Regions from separate parts of the Ruegeria sp. YTSA072 genome, predicted to be linked through region 1. Evidence: riboswitches for the same ligand, from Rfam matches in the RefSeq annotation. Region 1 holds a riboswitch; each other region holds the start of a gene.

Region 1 (2,312 bases):
ATGGTTCGTCGGCTCATCCAGGAACAAAAGCGAAGGGTTTTGCGCCAGCGCCCTTGCGATATGAGCACGCTGGCGTTCCCCGCCGGATAATACGGCCATCCGCTTGTCAGCGAGGGCAACCAGTCCGGTCAGATTCAGGATGCGGTCCAATTCCAGGGCGTGCTCAGCCGCAGATCGGTCAGCGCGGATTGGGATTTGCCCAAGGGCCACGTAGTCGCGCAGAAACAAACGCCCGTCCGGCGATTCTTGCTGACTGACTACGGCGATTATTCGGGCGCGGTCCATCGCCGAAAGCTGCCGAAGGCTGCGCCCCTTTACCAAAACGTCCCCCAGCACAATCTCTTCACCGCCGCACAAAAGATTCAGCAGCGTTGTCTTACCCGCACCGTTTGGGCCGGCAATTGCCAGAGTGGCCCCTTCATTCAGTTCGAAGTTGATGTTTTGCAGCAGTACGTCGCCGTTCAGGGCGTAATACTCCAGCCCGCGCGCCTCAAGGAAAGCTCCGCAGGTCATGCGCTTGTCTCCACTTTTAGCCGCGGCAGGCGCGCCAGAGTCTTTTCAAGAAGGGCAGGCGGGCGCTGCGTTGCGCTGGTCCACCCATCCGCGATGCGATGGTATTGATGTGCAAATTCGGCCAAAGCATCCACGTCCTCAGCCGATTGGATGTCACCGAAAAGGTACCGCGCTTTGTCGAATGCCTGAAACCCGACGGTTGTGGGACGACCGCAACCGGCCATACAGGAAACGCTGCGGATGCCAAAACTGGATGGAAGCTTGCTTGCAAGCGCAGCGCGCAATGAATCCGCCCGGTCAGAACTCTCGCAGGTCTCGCAAATCAGAAGGAAATGATCAGGACTGATCGACATGGCCCACTCCGCCTGTTGCCAAGCGCGGGCAGAAGGTGCCAATCATGTCATCACGTCTTAGACGTGTCATAAAGCCTCCTTCCAGGACGCCCCGCCCCGGGTTGGTTGAACATCGGATGGTAGGTCTCCTGACTTGCGGGTCGTGGCTTGGCCATCCTTCCCGACCCATTTGTGGTCAGTGGGTATTTGGCGTCGCTCACCGCTTACAGTTGCGGGGGCAGTCACGGACTTAGCGCTTGTTGGCAACCTCACCGTATTCCCTTTTCATCCCGTGGCGAACCATAGGGAACCATCGCGGTGATGCTTGCCCGAGTTCCGAATTTGGGTCAAGCGATAATCCGCGCCACCCCACGCACAGAGGTCATTTGTCATTTGCCAATGATCTGACTACGCTGCGTTGCAGAAATGTAGCAACAAAGGTGGATATGTTCTGGTTCCGGGGGGCCGCACATCCAATGTTTGAAACAACGAACACGCATTCAAAAACAAAGCCGGACGAGATGAAAATTCAAGAAAACAGAACCTATTCTCAACTGAAGGTGGGCGACAAGGCGCAGGTCACCCGATTGTGCACCGTGGACGACTTGTACGCGTTTGCCTCGGCTTCGGGTGACCACAACCCGCTGAATCTGGCGGCCTATGACGGTGATGGAGATGGGCGCCCCGAGGCTGTCGCTCCCGCTTTGTGGCCTGCTGGTCTGGTGGCCGCAGTCATTGGGAACATCTTGCCGGGGGCCGGTACGCAAACACGTCGGGCGGATCTGAGTTTTCATGCTTCGGTTTTGGCAGGCGAAGAACTGACTGCCTTTGTGGCTGTTACAGAAAAGTGTGAAGACGGCGACCTGACCTGTTCCGCCGAAGTGCGCCGGGTCGGGGATGACGCATTGATCCTAAGCGGCACCGTACAGGTCACGCCACCGTCGCGGCATTTGACCTTCGACTCGGTCGAGGTACCGGGACTGATCGTTCAGCGTCACCGGCACTTCGACGCTTTGTTGGAAAAGGCACGTCCTCTGGACCCGATGGCCACAGCGATCGTCGCCCCGGAAGAGCCGAATTCGCTAGGCGGGGCATTGCTCGCGTTGGAAAACGGCATCATTACTCCGATTTTGGTGGGCGACCCGGACAAAATCACCGCCGCTGCCGCCCAGCTTGGGGCCGATTTGTCCGGAGTTGAAATCATTGAAGCGCGAGACCACGAAGTGGCCGCCCAACGCGCGGTCGGACTGGTCGTTGAAGGTAAGGCCCGGATGCTGATGAAGGGTCATTTGCACACGGATGTCTTGTTACGCGCCGTTCTTCGCCGCGAAAACGGCCTGAGGACCGGGCGACGCTTGTCGCATGTGTTCGTTATGGATGTGCCGGGCATGTCCCGGCCCATCATGGTTACTGATGCGGCGGTGAATATCGCTCCGGATCTCGAAACCAAGGCCGACATTGTTCAGA
Region 2 (2,312 bases), on a different contig from region 1:
ATACCGTCACCAAACCTGAACAGACACAGATCATTCGGTCGATCTGTTCAATATCGGGCTGAATTGGCCCCAGCATTCCACCAACCGAATGGCCAATGCTCCACTGCTGGGCGGCGGGAAATCTGCGCCGCATTTCAGCGCGGGCAGCTGGCATGTCGATCAACGCCCAGTCAGCCATCGTGGCCTGCGAATCGCGCAGGCGCCTCCGTAGAGAGTGGCCAAAATCGCGATAGTCATAGGTCAGACAGGCCATACCCTGTTCTTCCACCAACCACCGCGCAAAATGCTGGTAATAGTCGCGCGGTACGCCTGTGGCTGCATGGACTACAACCGCCACATCAGGTGCCGAGGCAGGCATATACAGCCGAGCCGACAGTTCGGCGTCTCCGGCAGAAAACGTGAAATCTTCGGTCAAAACGACCGGAGTGTTGTCCAACATGGTGCCCTCGCAAGCATCTGAACTATTCGGTTCACATATGGCATATCCGCGCTTTTGCGCGACTAGAGTCAACAGATTTTCAAAGTGACCAAGCGTCCACTTGAACGATGGAAAACAGCCCGCTTGACTCAAGCCACCTACAACCGCTAGCGATGAGGTGATGGTTCTCGTCCTTATATTGGGGCGGGATGAAAAGGGAACTCGGTGCGGTCCAGCCCGGCAATGCCGGAACGGACCAAGGCCGCGACTGCCCCCGCAACTGTAAGCGGTAAGCAATGCCGAAATACCACTGGCCGAAAGGCTGGGAAGGTCGGCAAAGCAAAGACCCGCAAGTCAGGAGACCTGCCATCAAAGTAAAAACCGAAACTCGGGCGGGGTGTCCGGGCAGGTCTTCAGTACGCTGAGTTCCCTGTTCCACGTCCCCCGCTCACCGCGCGGAGGGCGCATTATGATCTGGAAGACAACGACCCACGAGTTCACCGCCACCCTGTGCCAGAAAACGGGGAAAACCTGCCCCGCATTGGCACAAATGGCTCGGGCCTTGGCCGAGGCGATGGCAACAGCACAACCAATGACGACCAGCGAATTTGAGGTGGACGGGTCCAGCGAACTGACCCATTGCGATGAGGGTTGCACCGCACGGTTTCGCGCCAGCCCGGCCCGGATCAGGGTCTATTGCGGGGCAAACACAGGCGACTCAGCCGACACGTTGGACGAATACGCCGATATGATGTTCGGCCCTGACTTTTCCACTCTGCCTGCTGGTGTTTTGGCGGCCTTGCCTTGCGCCATGCTTCAGGCATCGGCCCTTGCACCGCGTCCATCGCATCAGGTTGTTCAACAAGCCACGGCCTGATCCTAGTTCACTGATCGCTCTGGGCCGGTTTCATGGCCCAGGCCATCTGCTCATCCGTTTCCACCGCGCATGGTCGGGCCAAGCGCAGCCGGTTTAGCGCGTGGTTTGGATCTTCACCGCTTTCCACCATGAGCCTCAGCGCGACCATCCCCGACCGCCCACAACCGCCCCGGCAATGCACCAGCACGCGTCCACCGTCGGACAGAACCTGCCGGGCGGCTGCGCTGGCTTGGGGCCAAAGAGTTTCGATTGGCAGGGGCGGTGTGCCGAAATCCTCGACCGGAAGATGCACCCAGGTCGCGGACCTGCTTTGAACGTCTCGACCAAAACCGCCTGCGCCGACCTGCTGCATCTCGGCCTCGGTGGTCATTGAAATCACCAGATCGGGGTTCCAGTCCTGTATCACCCTCAGATCATCCACATACCCACCGCCGCCGCCAGGCAAGGGGGACAGCGCCAAGGTGCCTGAGCCAACAGGCAGCGCGTAGATTGCAAATTTTGCCAAAGCTTATGCTCCCACTGCCACCGACCCACCCGATTTTGAAAGCCGGTTTATCCCGCTTACAGACGCCGTCCAAACCGAAATTCCACGAAGCCTGCTGTGGACGCGGGCGGCCCGGGTCTCTACGCTGCATTTCTGACACGAATCTGACAGAGCAGACATGACCGAAACGCCCAGCCCCGCCTATCAGGTTCTTGCCCGCAAGTACCGCCCCGAAACCTTTGCAGATCTGGTTGGACAGGACGCAATGGTACGCACGCTGAAAAACGCGTTCGAAGCGGATCGGATCGCGCAGGCCTTTATCATGACCGGTATTCGCGGCACCGGCAAAACCACCACTGCCCGGATTATCGCCAAAGGCATGAACTGCATCGGCCCCGATGGCGAAGGCAAGCCAACCACCGAACCTTGCGGCCAGTGCGAGCATTGTGTGGCCATCATGGAAGGACGCCATGTCGACGTGATGGAGATGGACGCCGCCAGCCGGACCGGTGTGAACGACATTCGCGAGATCA
Region 3 (2,312 bases), on a different contig from region 1:
TGGACAATCGCATTGTCTGCCTCCGCCTCCATCAGGATAGACTGAGATTCGGCCGCCAGATTTTCATCTTCCTCTACGGCAACAACCAGCTGTGCCATGCGCGCGGTAACAGCGGTCGAATACCCCAAGGTCGGAGCAATATCCAAAACCGACTCGTCGTTCGAAATGTTCAATATGTCCAGAATCTTAGCCAGGGTCCGCGGCTCCAACATGCAGCGCCCATCACCCAGTTCGATCAATCCCTCGACATATGCCGCTTCGCGCTGCGCGTCCGGCACGAAATTCTCGCGCTTGACGGTCAGCATCGCGTCTATGATGGGAAATTTCGTGACATCAGAAGGACGTATCTGCGTATCGACCATCGTCCGGCGGCGGGCTGCGAAATCTGTCATTGGATCGCTCATCTTGCTCCCTTGGGTGATTGAGTTCTGCCACATCCTTGAAAAACCGGCAACGGCCCAGACACGGAAACTTTCCAATCTTCACAAGATACAACGTCGCAACCAAAGACTAAGTTGGCACCCGGCCCTGAAATTTACGCTCCCCCCTCTGGACGCTCCTGTCGAAAGCTGCTAAAACGCCGATCACACCACGGCAAGTATTTGATTTTACTTGAAAAGGCGAGTTGGCGGAGTGGTGACGCAGCGGATTGCAAATCCGTGTACACCGGTTCGATTCCGGTACTCGCCTCCATTTATTTCCAAGCACTTAGCTTTCTGCGCTGATTTCGCAATTTCGGACGCCTAAAGTTCAGTATCAGATGCATGTTGCGATTGCGGGTCCAGCGATTCCATTTACACAACCGCACTACCTGATTGCCAAACCGAGAAACGCTCAATCATCTGCGACGGCCGGGCTGAATTGCGCCTGGCTCGCGTGAACGGATCGCATCGGATGCCGCTGACTGACTTCGGCAAGTCGCTTTTCTGACGTAGCGGGTTTTCAATCCCCAGTCGTGCTTGACAAGCCCCCTGCCCGTGCCGCATGTCGCATGCGTTGGTGTCCATCCTCGGATGGATGAAAAGGGAATGTGCCAGCGGTTATTCCGCCAAGCACAGCCGCCCCCGCGACCGTGACCGGAGAGGGTGCCCAAAGCCACTGGCCTAATAGGCCGGGAAGGCGGGACATCCGACAGAGGCTCGCCTCTGACATCCGCAAGCCGGGAGACCTGCCAGCACCCGAAGTTGAAACCGGGCGGGGTGTTCCGGTGTCGGGTCCATGTGCAGACGCGTGGCCCGCATGAAACCCCGTCCCCCGTATAAAGGATGAGGGGGATGAGAGACGTGACCGAGACCGCACCAGTCGAGTTGCTGGTCTGTACGACATGCCGCCGTGGGTTACCTATCGAAGATGACGCCCAGCGACCCGGCACTTTGCTGCATAAAGCACTTGAAAAGGCTGGCTTGCCGGACGGCGTCGACCTGAAACCGGTGGAATGTCTGTCGAACTGTGATCAGGGATGCTCGATCGTTTTGCGTGGCGGCCCGTCCCGATGGACCTTCGTTTATGAAAACCTCGACGAGACCAACCATGTCGAGACCATCGTCGAAGGCGTCACCAAGTATCTGGCCGCTGAAGACGGTCTGGTGAAATGGCGCGAACGCCCCGAACATTTCCGCAAAAACTGTGCGGCCCGCATTCCCCCGATTGGAGCCCTGAAATGAGCAACCTTGAAAAACTCCCCGTCACTGTGATCACCGGCTTTCTGGGCTCGGGCAAAACCACGCTGGTAAAGCACCTGATGCAGAACCCGCAGGGCAAGCGCCTGGCCGTTATCGTCAACGAATTCGGCGACGTGGGTGTAGATGGCGATATCCTGAAATCCTGCGCCATTCCGGATTGCCCGGCGGAAAACATCATGGAACTAGCCAATGGCTGCATCTGCTGCACAGTAGCCGATGATTTCATCCCGACCATTGAGGCGCTGATGGCGCTGGAACCGCGCCCCGATCACATCCTGATCGAAACGTCTGGACTGGCGCTACCAAAACCGCTGCTAAAAGCGTTTGATTGGCCAGATATCCGCTCGAAAATTACCGTCGATGGCGTGATCGCTTTGGCCGATGCTGAGGCCGTCGCTGCAGGTCGTTTCGCCCCTAACGTCGAAGCCGTGGACGCCCAGCGCCTGGCTGACGACTCGATCGACCACGAAACGCCTCTGTCCGAGGTGTTTGAGGACCAGATCTCGTGCGCCGACATCATCCTGCTGACAAAACCCGATCTGGCCGGTCCGGAAGGCGTTGCCAAAGCCAAAGAGGTCATCGCGACTGAGGCTCCGCGCCCGCTGCCCGTGGTTGAGGTAGCCGAAGGCG

What was found. Region 1 has a riboswitch for cobalamin ahead of AC2FIB_RS08430 (DUF1636 family protein). Riboswitches for the same ligand answer to the same signal wherever they lie in the genome.
Region 2: another riboswitch for cobalamin. It lies ahead of AC2FIB_RS13885 (hypothetical protein); the one in region 1 lies ahead of AC2FIB_RS08430 (DUF1636 family protein).
Region 3: another riboswitch for cobalamin. It lies ahead of AC2FIB_RS10630 (DUF1636 family protein); the one in region 1 lies ahead of AC2FIB_RS08430 (DUF1636 family protein).

What each region holds. Positions count from the first base shown of each region.
Region 1 is NZ_JBXWNI010000003.1:377,122-379,433, reverse strand. It holds gene AC2FIB_RS08435 (ABC transporter ATP-binding protein) at 1-513, opposite strand, end outside; gene AC2FIB_RS08430 (DUF1636 family protein) at 510-866, opposite strand; cobalamin riboswitch at 968-1,173, opposite strand; gene AC2FIB_RS08425 (bifunctional enoyl-CoA hydratase/phosphate acetyltransferase) at 1,367-2,312, shown strand, end outside.
Region 2 is NZ_JBXWNI010000007.1:145,078-147,389, reverse strand. It holds gene AC2FIB_RS13890 (alpha/beta hydrolase family protein) at 1-439, opposite strand, end outside; cobalamin riboswitch at 584-803, shown strand; gene AC2FIB_RS13885 (hypothetical protein) at 888-1,295, shown strand; gene AC2FIB_RS13880 (protein-tyrosine phosphatase family protein) at 1,303-1,800, opposite strand; gene AC2FIB_RS13875 (DNA polymerase III subunit gamma/tau) at 1,958-2,312, shown strand, end outside.
Region 3 is NZ_JBXWNI010000005.1:49,734-52,045, forward strand. It holds gene AC2FIB_RS10620 (protein-L-isoaspartate O-methyltransferase family protein) at 1-392, opposite strand, end outside; tRNA gene AC2FIB_RS10625 (tRNA-Cys) at 620-693, shown strand; cobalamin riboswitch at 981-1,190, shown strand; gene AC2FIB_RS10630 (DUF1636 family protein) at 1,275-1,664, shown strand; gene cobW (cobalamin biosynthesis protein CobW) at 1,661-2,312, shown strand, end outside.